3 regions of the Priestia sp. FSL P4-0332 genome follow, and region 2 is predicted to be linked to each of the others. Evidence: riboswitches for the same ligand, from Rfam matches in the RefSeq annotation. Region 2 holds a riboswitch; each other region holds the start of a gene.
What was found. Region 2 has a riboswitch for S-adenosylmethionine ahead of metE (5-methyltetrahydropteroyltriglutamate--homocysteine S-methyltransferase). Riboswitches for the same ligand answer to the same signal wherever they lie in the genome.
Positions count from the first base shown of each region.

Region 1: linked by a shared signal. The riboswitch ahead of MKY06_RS07125 (trans-sulfuration enzyme family protein) and the one ahead of metE (5-methyltetrahydropteroyltriglutamate--homocysteine S-methyltransferase) in region 2 are both predicted to bind S-adenosylmethionine.
Region 3: linked by a shared signal. The riboswitch ahead of MKY06_RS25100 (phosphoadenylyl-sulfate reductase) and the one ahead of metE (5-methyltetrahydropteroyltriglutamate--homocysteine S-methyltransferase) in region 2 are both predicted to bind S-adenosylmethionine.

Region 1 covers NZ_JBBOUA010000001.1:1,397,658-1,401,894, reverse strand. The annotation lists gene MKY06_RS07130 (trans-sulfuration enzyme family protein) at 1-760, opposite strand, end outside; gene MKY06_RS07125 (trans-sulfuration enzyme family protein) at 744-1,889, opposite strand; SAM riboswitch class I at 1,961-2,078, opposite strand; gene MKY06_RS07120 (hypothetical protein) at 2,246-2,908, opposite strand; gene MKY06_RS07115 (spore coat protein) at 2,973-4,145, opposite strand.
Region 2 covers NZ_JBBOUA010000001.1:3,462,820-3,467,056, forward strand. The annotation lists gene MKY06_RS17990 (acetate uptake transporter) at 1-479, opposite strand, end outside; gene metE (5-methyltetrahydropteroyltriglutamate--homocysteine S-methyltransferase) at 622-2,916, opposite strand; cobalamin riboswitch at 3,067-3,255, opposite strand; SAM riboswitch class I at 3,335-3,445, opposite strand; gene MKY06_RS18000 (hypothetical protein) at 3,526-3,777, opposite strand; gene MKY06_RS18005 (metallophosphoesterase family protein) at 4,077-4,237, opposite strand, start outside.
Region 3 covers NZ_JBBOUA010000001.1:4,782,059-4,786,295, forward strand. The annotation lists gene MKY06_RS25095 (inorganic phosphate transporter) at 1-1,014, opposite strand, end outside; gene MKY06_RS25100 (phosphoadenylyl-sulfate reductase) at 1,034-1,747, opposite strand; SAM riboswitch class I at 2,002-2,104, opposite strand; gene cdaS (sporulation-specific diadenylate cyclase CdaS) at 2,418-3,044, shown strand; gene MKY06_RS25110 (VOC family protein) at 3,142-3,525, shown strand; gene MKY06_RS25115 (potassium channel family protein) at 3,593-4,237, shown strand, end outside.

The sequences.
Region 1 (4,237 bases), 2.1 Mb from region 2:
CTTTTAATGTCTTAATTCCTCGAAGCAGTAAAAAACAATCCTGTGGTCCTAAGATAGCACCAAAAGCATTTTGTACAAACTTTACTTCTTCTGCTAGCTTTTCATCGCTTACCACAACTAGACCGCCAATGACGTCACTGTGACCGCTGATATATTTTGTAGCACTATGAATCACAATATTTACACCAAGGTCAATCGGCTGCTGTAGATAAGGTGTTAAAAACGTGTTATCTACAATTGTAAGGAGATTGCGCTCCTTCGCCAAACTTGCTACTGCTTTAATATCCGTTACCTGTAAAAATGGATTTGAAGGGCTTTCGATATAAATAGCTCTCGTATCTTTTGTGATTGCTTCTTCTACTTTCTCAACCTTCGTTGTATCAACAAAAGTTGTTTTGATACCAAACTTTGAAAATAACCGTGTTAATACACGATATGTCCCGCCGTACGTATCGTGTGAAACTAAAATTTCATCCCCTGATTCAAAAATAGATAACACCGATGAGATAGCAGCCATACCTGATGAAAAAGCAAAACCAGCGTATCCATTTTCTAGCTGAGCAATGGTGTTTTCTAAAGCCTCACGAGTTGGATTTCCTGAACGAGAATAGTCATAGCGGCCGTTGTTCGTCTCATCTTCTTGGTTAAATGTAGATACCTGATAAATAGGTACGTTAACCGCTCCAAAATGACCGTCAATTCCTGTATTTGCATGAATTAAGTTCGTACCGAATCTATGTTTATTATTGTTGGTATGCATCAAATGCCTCCTTCAAATCTTTAATTAAATCATCTGCGTGCTCAATTCCAACTGATAATCGCAGTAAACAGTTTGTTACTCCAACACGATTTCGAATTTCCTCGGGAATATCAGCGTGTGTTTGACGAGCTGGGAATGTCATTAAACTTTCCACGCCTCCTAAGCTTTCTGCAAATGTAATAACTTTAACATTTTCCAAAAGCGTGGACACGATGTCAGGGTGTGAGACAGCAAAAGAAATCATGCCTCCAAATCCAGTCGCTTGTTTCTTCATGATTTCATAGCCTGGATGTGTTTCAAGACCAGGGTAATACACTTTTTCTACGAGATCATGAGCAGTAAGCCAATTTGCAATTTTCAGTGCGTTTTCGTTATGCTTTTCCATACGAAGCGCTAGCGTCTTAACACCGCGCAACAACAACCAGCTATCTTGTGGACCTAAGATTGCCCCAGCTGCATTTTGATAAAAACGAATTTTCTCTCCTAAGCTACTACATCGAGCGACTACAAGACCAGCAACTACATCATTATGCCCCCCAATGTATTTGCTCGCACTATGTATCACAATATCTGCTCCAAGCTCTAAAGGACGCTGATAGTAAGGGGACATGAATGTATTGTCAACGATAGTAAGCAAATCATGCTGTTTAGCTAACGCAATTGCTTCGGGCAAATCAGTCACGTGCATCATTGGATTTGTAGGTGTTTCAATAAATAAAGCTTTCGTGTTGGGACGAAGCGCATCTTTTACTTGCTCGAGATGGGCTGTGTTGACGTACGAAACAGTAATTCCTTGCTCTGAAAAGATTTCATTTAGTACTCGGTACGTTCCTCCGTATAAATCTTCTGATACAATTAAATGATCTCCGTTTTTAAATAGTGCTAAAACTGCCATTACGCCCGCCATTCCTGAAGCAAATGCTACTCCTACTTCTCCTTTTTCTAAAGCAGCAATTGCTTCTTCCAATGCTGTACGAGTAGGATTTGCCGTACGTGCATAGTCAAATCCTGTACTTTGCCCTAAAGCAGGATGAGCAAATGTTGATGCTTGATAAATGGGTGTTGTAATAGAACCTGTTGAAGGGTCGCGACCTACTCCTGAACGAACTAATAAAGTTTCAATTTTCATCTATTTCTCTCCTTAACTCAAAATAAAAAACACTCTTCACAGATGGAAGAGTGTTCGTTTATACACGATTTCTCTCATCTGTTAGAACAATACTGATGTTCCACAGGAATTAGCACCGTTCAAATGAATGTTTCATTTGATGGTTGCCGGGCATCGCAGGGCCAGTCCCTCCGCCACTCTTGATAAGAGTTCTATATAATTGTTGGTGGTTAACGTTTGTTGTTAATAACTTTAATAAAGATTTTCTTTATTGTCAACATAATTTTCTAAAAAATTCAAATCATCTCATTTGTTTATTCAATATACTTGTCCTGATAAGCACATAAAAAAAAGAGACGACAGCCAGGTCTCTTTTTCTAAGGCAAGTGCACAGATTTTACGTGAGCTAACTTCCAATACATACTTTCTCCATTTGCCGTAATTAGTTCAACAATATTATTAGAAACTTCTTTAAGTACGCCAATTTTTTCTGATTGATCCCCTAAATCTAATACGACCAGTTGATTTTCATATTTTTTAAGCTGCTCTTCAAAGTTTCTGACAAAAGGTGCAGAGGCGGGCCTTACCGGGAGCTCTTTGTCACTTAAAGAATAAGGGGTTAACTCATTACTGTAAGGGGTAAGCCATTTCAAATGATGTAGAGAAACAAAGACATTTTTATACACTGGAGAATAAAACACAAGATAATCATTCAGCACGCTTGTGATATAGCCATGCAATGATTTCCCTCCCGTTACATAAATTTCAATAAATTTCCCTTTTGCCTGCTGTAAAATATTACGATAAGAAATTCGCTGACTTTCTTCTATCAAGTTCTCTTCTATTTCACGTAAAACCGTATAGTCTTCTTCTGATACTTCTCGCAAACGATGCATGTGTAAAAGAGGAATATACAAATAATCATGTCCATTATACAAAATCATGACATCTAACCCTAAGTCAACAAGTCTGCCAATAAACTTAGTTTTCCCTGAAATATCTACTTCTACAATTTTATTAATATAACGATTTATACTCATTCTCCTCCCTCTTTCCTATATGACAGAAAAGGTGCTTTATAAGCACCTTTTTTGTTCTTATTCATTATGCTTTCCAACGATAATTTTTTGTTTGGATGACTTGCTCTCTTGACGCTGACGAGTGTGAATCTGAGCGGCGGCTTTTTCCTGACGAGTGTGAACCTGTGCGGCGGCTTCTTCCTGACGAGTGTGAACCTGTGCGGCGGCTTCTTCCTGTACGACCTTCTGGAACGCCTTCCGTTGATCCTCCGTCTTCAGTATTTGTATTTTCCTCTTTCTGCTCATCATCTTGATTATTATTTTGTTTAAAAGATCCTTTTGCTCCTACACAAATGGTTTTAACATGTCTTGGCTGTAAGCGTAATACTTGATTGTCCTGAACAAGGGTAAAAGTACCATTCCGACTTTGCACCAATACACCTTCTACAGCTTCTGGACCGCCGCCGTTGATCGATACCCATTTGTGTGATAGATGAGTAAATAAATTATTAAAGTTTTTTGATTTCATATAAGTTGGTTCCTGATTTGTAGCAAATTGATTATTCATTTGAATGTTATTATTGTTATTATTATTGTTATTATTGTTATTATTGTTTTGATATTCACTTATACTTTTTACATGTTCAACATTGATATAGACGATACCATCATCTTCCGACAGTAATACAAGGTAAGCAGACTCTGACGAACCTAATACGTCAAGGAGCTGGCCTGCTTTTTTCTCAGGACCCCCTTGATTTATTTGAACATATTTACTTTTCAGTAATGATAAAGTACTAGCAAATGTCTTGCCTCTATACAACTCTAAAGTACCGTCATTATCAAACCCGGTAAACGTCTGTGCTGAATTTGACATAGCATCTTCCGTAATACTCTTAACATGGGATAAATGATAATATACAACAGTATATTCTTGTTGATTATTTTGATTATTTTGGTTGTTTTGGTTGCTTTGGTTGTTTTGGTTGCTATTTCCCTCATTATTATTTTCATCATTGTTATTATTGTTATCGTTTTCTACTGCTAATATTAAATAATCAGACTGAACATCAAGTAAATAACCTGTTTTTGATTCAGGACCTCCTCGATAAACAGTCACCATTCTTCCTTTTAAAGGTTTAAACTGCGAAGAATAGCCTTTATCAGTTCGATTTGCATTTTTGCTGTGGCTGCGTTTTCGGTTTGGATTTGAATCTTGACCTTGATTTTGCCCATAATAATAATAATAGTTTTCCATTCTTTTTCCTCCTTGTTAGTCATCCATATTGGTCATTCATACTGTATATATACGTATCATGTACAGCTATTGATTTCGTACATTTGCCTATT
Region 2 (4,237 bases):
TACTCATATGCCACACCAAATGTACTTAGCGATAATCCAATGAATAAGAAATCGATTAACACAAAAATAATAAATAATACTTTATGAGTGCCCATTGCTCCAACTGTCATAAAAACGCTGAAAATCAAGTAGCCGACAAAAGCAAATGCGAGCTGCTTCGGATCCGCTTCTTTTGCGAGCGCTTCCCCAAATGCTCCAAGCTGAATAAGCCATGTCATAGCTACACCTAGCCAAAATAACCCGAAGGCACCAAAAGCAGTTGCGCCGAAGGTATTATTATGTTTGAAATCTTGCATAGACGCGATTAACTGCCCTATCCCGCCTAAAAAAATCGCCCATGGCAATACCAATGAAACACCATCGGTTACCCCAAGCTTTTGAAACGATGCAACAAGTGTCACCATGGCAAGTCCGAATAGACCTAGCGCTGATGGATCCGCTGTTACAATTTTAACGTGCTGCGTGCTGTTGTTACTCATGTTGTACCTCCCTGATTTTAAAAACACCTTTAAAAAGATACAAAAATGTAGGGGAAGTGTCAATGGATATTTTTGGCCTTTTAAAATCCCATAAGAACAAGCAGTGTAGCGGTTACACTGCTTGTTCTTTAATTTCTTATCATTAAACGTTTTGTAATAAATTTTGTCTGGTTTGTTTTGCGGACTCAACCATGACTTTTAAAGCTTCAACCGTCTCGCTGATTCCTCTTGTTTTAAGGCCGCAGTCGGGATTAATCCAAAATAATGCAGGATCAAGTACCTGCAGAGCGCGGTCAATGTTTCGCTGAAGCTCTTCAAGCTTCGGTACGCGCGGACTGTGGATATCATACACGCCAAGTCCGATTCCTTGATTGTACGTATGTTTTTCAAACGCATAAATTAATTCACCGTGGCTTTTAGACGTTTCAATGGAAATCACGTCGGCATCAAGCGCTTTGATGGCATCAATAATCTCTTCGAATTCTGAATAGCACATATGCGTGTGAATTTGCGTCTCGTTTTGCACCGATACCGTTGCTAGTTTAAATGCATACACCGCAGCGTTCAAGTAGCTGTCCCAGTTTTCTCGTTTTAACGGCAATCCTTCACGCAGTGCCGGTTCATCTACTTGAATCATTGAAATGCCCTGACTTTCAAGTGCTTCTACTTCTTTTCTAAGAGCAAGCGCAATTTGATTTGCCACGTCGTAGCGCGGGATATCATCACGCACAAACGACCAATTTAAAATCGTAATCGGACCCGTCAGCATTCCTTTAACCGGCTTATTTGTTAGAGACTGTGCGTAGACCGTTTCTTTGATCGTCATCGCCTGCTCATACGATACATCTCCGTAAATAAGCGGCGGCTTCACGCAGCGAGAACCGTAAGATTGCACCCAGCCAAACTTCGTAAACTGAAAGCCTCCTAATTTCTCACCGAAGTATTCGACCATGTCCGTACGCTCAAACTCTCCGTGCACAAGGACATCTAAGCCGATGTCTTCTTGAATTTCAATCCATTTTTTTATTTCCTCGTTAATGTACGCTTCATATGCTTCATCGCTTAACTCGCCTTTACGCCATTTTAAACGCTCTTTTCGCACTTCTTTTGTTTGCGGAAAGCTTCCAATCGTTGTCGTTGGAAGAAGCGGCAGTTGAAACGCTTCTTGCTGAACGCGTTGACGTACGTCAAACGGCGCTTGTCGCGCTGCTTTATAGCTGTGCAGCTGCTTCAGCTCTTTTTGCACGTCTTGATGATTTCGAAAAGATGAACCATTTAATGCTTGAATCGCCTGTTTGCTTACGTTTATTTCTTCTTCTATCGACTCTTTTCCTTGCTGCACTGCTTTTGTTAAAAGCGTGATTTCCTTTAGCTTTTCATCTGCAAAAGAGAGCGCATTTTTCAATACTGGATCAATGGTTTCTTCATTTTTCACCGTGACAGGAACATGTAATAAACTTGATGAAGGCTGCAGAATCAAACGGTCTTTTGATACGGCTTCTTCAATTTCACTAAGCGTTAAAAGCTGTTCGTCCAAATTTTCACGCCAAATATTTCGTCCGTCAATCACTCCCGCAGCCAGCACTTTATCAGTTGGAAAACCATATTTATTAAGCACAGTGAGATTTTCGCCTCGGTCATGCACAAAGTCTAAACCGATTCCTTCAACAGGAAGAGACACAACTTCTTTGTAGTGATCAACGCTGTCAAAATACGTTTGCAAAATGACTTTTACATTCGGTGCTGCTTCCTTCAAAGTTTGATAGACTTCTGTGTAAAGCGCCAGTTCTTCTTTTGATAGCGTTGTAGATAAAATTGGCTCATCTATCTGCACCCACTCTACTCCTTCTGCCTGCAGCTCCGCTAAGATAGTTGCATAAAGCGGAACAAACTGTTCAACTACTTCTTTAAACTCACTTTTTTTATATCCTTTTGACAGCTTCACAAATGTTACTGGACCTACAATCACGGGCTTTCCTTCAATATTCAGCTTTTCTTTTGCTTCTTTGTAAAACTGAAGCGGGCGATTTTCTACAAGTACCGGCGTACATTCCTCAAGCTCCGGTACGATGTAGTGATAATTTGTGTTAAACCATTTTGTCATCGTAGAGGCTACCGCACCTTTTGTTCCTCGGGCGATGTCAAAATACGTTTCAAGCGATACTGGTCCTCCGTTATACTCAAAGCGCTTTGGCACTAGACCGAACATAACAGCTGTATCTAACACGTGATCGTATAAGCTAAAATCGCCGACTGGAATCAATTCAATTCCTGCGTCACGCTGTTTTTTTAGATGCGCTAGACGAAGAGCTTTAATTTCTTGAAGAAAGATACCTTTCTCTAGCTTTCCTGCCCAAAACTGCTCAAGCGCTTTTTTCCATTCTCGTTTTTCACCAATTCTTGGATAACCTAAGTTCGAACTTTTTACACTGCTCATTTTTTCCACTCCCTGTATATTTTTTTATCGGTAAACTAAAAAATCTCTCTTTTCGAAATGAAAAGAGAGATAATACGCATACTTAACTAGAGTTGAGACAGCCTGTTTTTCTCAACACGTATTCCTCACTCCTCTCTATATCCCGTAGAGCTTAAGTGCATACAACAGGCAGGTCTCCTGACTTAGGTTCATCGCTTCCTATCCCTTCCCATTTCAACATGAAACAGTGGTTAATAAGTTGCTCCCCATTACAGTGGCGGGACCGCGCCGGCTTTTCACCGGTCTTCCCTTTTAAGCTGCGTACATTCGTTACACAGCACCTGATGCATTTTTATAAAATTGTCCATTCAAAACATATTCACATAAAATAAAAAGCCTCTCTATCACGAATAGAGAGGCATAGTATCTATGAAATCCTCTCTTATTTTTCAAAGCTGTACGCTTTGCAGGATGTAGCACCTTTTCAACAAGAATGTTAAATGGTTGCCGGGCTTCACAGGGCCAGTCCCTCCGCCTCTCTCAATAAGAGTTTTAATTGTTTATAATATTTTGAATGTAGAGTCATCTTAACACCTTAGATTTATGTTGTCAAAAGAAATTTCAAAAAAATTAGTTTTTAGGAGGCGCTGACGCTAATTTTTGCCTTAACAATTTGTAATCGTCTTTTCGGTGCGTTTCAATTAAATCTTTGGCTCCCTGGTGATATCCTGACGAATAAATATACTCTACCGCTGTTTCGATAAGCTTTCTTTTTTCTTCGGCACACTCCCGGTCCATTAAGGGGAACAGTCTACCTAAAAGGTCATTTAAATCTTCCTTGATAAAACGATCAAGTCCTTCTTGCATCTTTTCGTTTGCCATGATTGCTCCTCCATTTGCTGTGTATGTTCTAAGCCTCTATAAACAGGCATTTCACTGTAAATTTTAAGATAAAGTTAAGTCATTAAACAGTATATCAAGTGAATGTTTTTCTTCAATTACATATGTAATACAAATATATGACAAATATAGAGAATATATCATCATTCATTATCTATTATAACGTTTGACTGAGCCTTCTGCTACAAGGTTTCTGTAAACATTATGCATAATCTTCCAAAAGTCTGCCTGTGAATTACGGGCAGGCTTTTGGCTAAACATAGCTTTCTATTCTCTTGTTTTTACAAACAATTTCTTCGAGGTCGTCCAAAATCCTTCCAAAGAAGAGGTCCTAATATGTTGTACCTGCTTACAAAAAACTCCGTAAAATTATAATTATTTAAAATTAAAGGCGGATCAAAATCAAGAGGAGCACCGGCGCCTCCTGACAATACAAAATCAG
Region 3 (4,237 bases), 1.3 Mb from region 2:
GCTTAAAACACCTGCTGTGGCAATACATCCGCTAGCTAGCACCACAAATGAATATAAGTCGCTTTCAAGTACTAATTTCACAAGAACATATGAGATTACGAGTGAAAATACAGGGGATACCACCCAAACCTTTAACATTTGAATGACCACTTCGCGCTGTTCTTTCGTGAATCCCGTTTTCGCTGCTCCTATTCCAATAATAGAAGACGTAGTGACCTGTGTAAGCGGTACTGGCAAACCAAACAGTGAAGCGACTGTGACAAGAGAAGCACCAGTACCCGAGATAATGCACCCTTCTCCTACAGAATAGCGAGTAATTTTTTTCCCGTTTGTTTCAATAACCCGGCCTCCTAGTAAAAGAGCTCCGAGCGCCACTGCCAATCCTCCTGCTATGACACCCGTTGTGGCATCCATTAATCCAGCTCCTACTAGAGGACCGACAGCATTTGCCACGTTATTCATTCCAGCTGAGAAGGCTTCAAAGAATCCCGTCGCTATAACTAAAATCGTTAAAACTCTTTTCCACTTTCCCTCTGCTTCTTTTTTATGCGCTCTGCGTTTTATCACTTTTCCAATCAAAAAAGCAATGACAAATGAAACTAGCGGAACAATAATCCAAAAAGACATGACAACTAAAAGTTTTTCCACATACAGAGATTGATAAGCTACGCCTACTCCAACAACTGAACCAACCGTTACTTCACTTGTTGATAGAGGAATACCAATTAAATTCGCGAAAAAGAGTGACAGCGTTGCAGCAGCCAGAATGATAATAACTAATTCTACTGACAGCAATTTTTCAGGTATGATACCTGAACTGATGGTTTTTACCACCTCACCGCCTCCGATAATGGCTCCGAGCACAATACCTACAGCACAGATGAACAGGGCTACTCTTCGCTTTTTAATCGCACCGGAGCCGTATGAAACGCCCATAGCTGCTGCTGCACCGCTTGCCCCAATATTCATTGCAAAAAAAAGCGCAATGATAAAGGCAACATATAAAAGCATCATTTATTCAGCTCTTTCGTATTTAAGATTCGTGTAATCCGCATTCAACTTTTTGTGTACCTGCCCATCTTCCTGAACGTAAATCGTCTACATTGTAGGCAGGTGCGGTACAGGGTTCACAGCCGATACTTGGGTAGCCTTGATCATGAAGTTTGTTATATGGCAAATCATGCTTATACACATAGCGCCAAATTTCCTTCCAAGACCAATGAATTAACGGACAAACTTTCACCTTCTTGAATTTCTCATCCTTATTAAAGTAATTCGTGCTGGCACGAGACTCAGACTGCTCGCGTCTCAAACCAGAAATCCACGCATCATAAGGAGCAAGAGATTCTCTTAATGGAATGATTTTTCGAATTTGACAGCATAAGTTAGGCTGACTCTTCCAAAGCTCATCTCCATGTTTTTCAGCTTGTTCTGCAAGAGTTAAATCCGGTTTTTTCATATGAATACGTAAATCAGGGAAGCGTTCTTTAATTGCATCAATCACTTCATATGTTTCTTTAAAATGAACGCCTGTATCTAAAAAGACAATTTCAGCATCTTTTTTCACTTTTGAAATTAAATCAATTAACACGATCCCTTCGATCCCAAAGCTTGATGCATAGATAATTGAATCTCCGTAGGTATCATACGCCCACTGCAATGCTGAAAGGGCTCCTTTTGTTTCATCTTCACTGTCGAACTCTGGAAACGTATCACTCCAGTTTTCGTACGTATATAAGTCTGCCATTTTCTTCACTCCAATTCTTAGTTATCCGCGTTATCCAATAAAAAAAGACGGTTTTACCCACTAGAATTGGATAAAACCGCCTCTAGTGTGTCTAGTCAGCGAAACTATTTAATTCTTACTTTGCTTCGACATGCCCAAAGATTTGTTTTAAGTCGGGGATTACAGTCATTGGTGTCCCTCCTCAAATTATCGCTTGCGCTATATCAAAATAAAAAGTCTTCCATATTGAAAGACTGGGTAGGCAATAAATTTTCACCTTATCTTTCAAAATGATACACACTTTGCTGGAATTAGCACCTTGCTAAGCAGGTTGCCGGGGTTCAGCGGGCCAGATCCCTCCACCACTCTTGATAAGCATTTTTTAAAAATTTTAGCATATTTAGAATATTTGTCAACATTAAAAATCATATATCCGATAAGAAAACTATACTTTAAATTCACAGAAATATCTATACTTTTATTTAAAACAACATATGTAAATTTAAACCAAATGTGAACATATCAGTTTATAAAACGCTTTCTTTTTTCTCCAACTTTTTATATTCTCTTGCTAAATAAAACATAAAACCTTTCTATAAAATTAATAAGGGATTTATAAGCTTTACGGATAATTCACCCACATTAGCACACATTACAGATAACACTGACTGACAGATAGGAGCTATATAAAATGGAGAGACAACCTTTTCAATTAGACGATACAATTAAAAATAATGTGCGAACATATTTACAGCAGATTTCAACTGAAGCCTCTAATTTAATTAAACATTTAGACACGAGTGATCATTGTATACTATGTGATTTTGAGGAGATGCGAAAGTTATTTCAAGATGTTCAAGCTACGGCTGCCTCTTATTACTTGCGTCATTACTTATCGCCTTATACATTTGAATATGCTGCTCTGTCCTTAGCTATTCATAACCTTTCTGAGAAACGTCACGGCGCTCTAATTGTCATTGAACGGGAACAAAATGTAGACCCTCTTATTCAAAAAGGAATGCCTATTCAAGCTCCTGTCAGCGCTACGCTAGTTGAGACGCTGTTCTATCCAGGGACACCCTTACATGACGGAGCCGTCCTAATTAGAAATAATCAGCTTATCTCAGCTGCTAATGTTTTACCTCTCTCGTCTATTATTTCAACGACCAAAAAAATGGGAACACGTCACCGTGCAGCCATTGGAATGTCGGAAAAATCGGATGCATTAATTTTAGTTGTCTCTGAAGAAACAGGCAAAATTTCGTTTGCACTTGATGGAAGCCTCTACCCTATTCACTCCAGCAAAAATATGATTTAAGAGCCCTTTCCTGATAAGCAGCCCTATATTGACTTCTATATCCTTTCTCTTTAATATATTTCATAGTTTTTACATACTATAGATACGGGTGATGCATATGACAATTTTAAAATTTGAACATGTAGGCGTTCAAGTAAAGGATATAGAAGAATCTATTGAGTTCTATACGCAAAAAGTGGGATTAGAGCTCATCGAAAAACTACCACATACCGATCCGTCTTTGAAGCTAGCTTTTCTAGGTTTAGAAGGCAATGTAATTGTAGAGTTAATTCAAGGGTATAACTCAAGCTTACCTAACGAAGGTAAAGTTCATCATTTTGCGCTGGCAGTAGACGGAATTGAAGAGGAGTTTGAGCGTTTAAAATCAGCAGGCGTTTCATTTGTGGAAGAAAACATTGTAACTTTGCCAAATGGAGCAAGATACTTATTTTTCTACGGTCCAGACAAAGAATGGATTGAATATTACGAAGTAAAAAGATAAAGATATCTTATACCTTCAGTGAAAAATGGTCATACTGTGGCTATGACTAATCACTGGAGGTTTTTTTATGATGGAATGGCTATTATTTCGACTTTTTCGTCGTTCTATTTTAGTGCGGCTTCTTTTTATTATCGGCTGCCTTGTTCTGCTTTTCGGCATGCTTATACATTTCCTAGAGCCGCAAACGTTTGGGAATGTGTTTGAAGGAATTTGGTGGGTTATTATTACAATCTCTACTATAGGGTACGGTGATTTTGCTCCGACCACTACGATTGGAAGGATAGCTGCAATTATTTTAGTCCTGATCGGAACGGGATTTATTACCACTTATTTTGTTACGCTTTCTAAAATTGCTGTTTCCGCTGAGAGCGCTTATTTGGAAGGAAATTTAAAATTTTATGGAAAAGATCACTTCATCGTTGTTGGGTGGAATGAGCGCGCCAAACTCGTGTTAGAGTCTTATCGCGACGCATTTCATAAAGAAGACATTGTTCTTATCGACGACTCTCTGACTAAAAATCCCATGATTTGTGATCGCGTTCATTTTATTAAAGGAAGTCCCTCTCATTATGAAGTATTAGAACTTGCCAACGCTCGGTACGCAAAAAAAGTGCTGATTACTGCCGATCAGCATAAGACAGAAGAATATGCAGACATGAATACTATTGTTACGTTAGTCGCGCTGCAAGGATTGAACCCTTCTATTTACAGC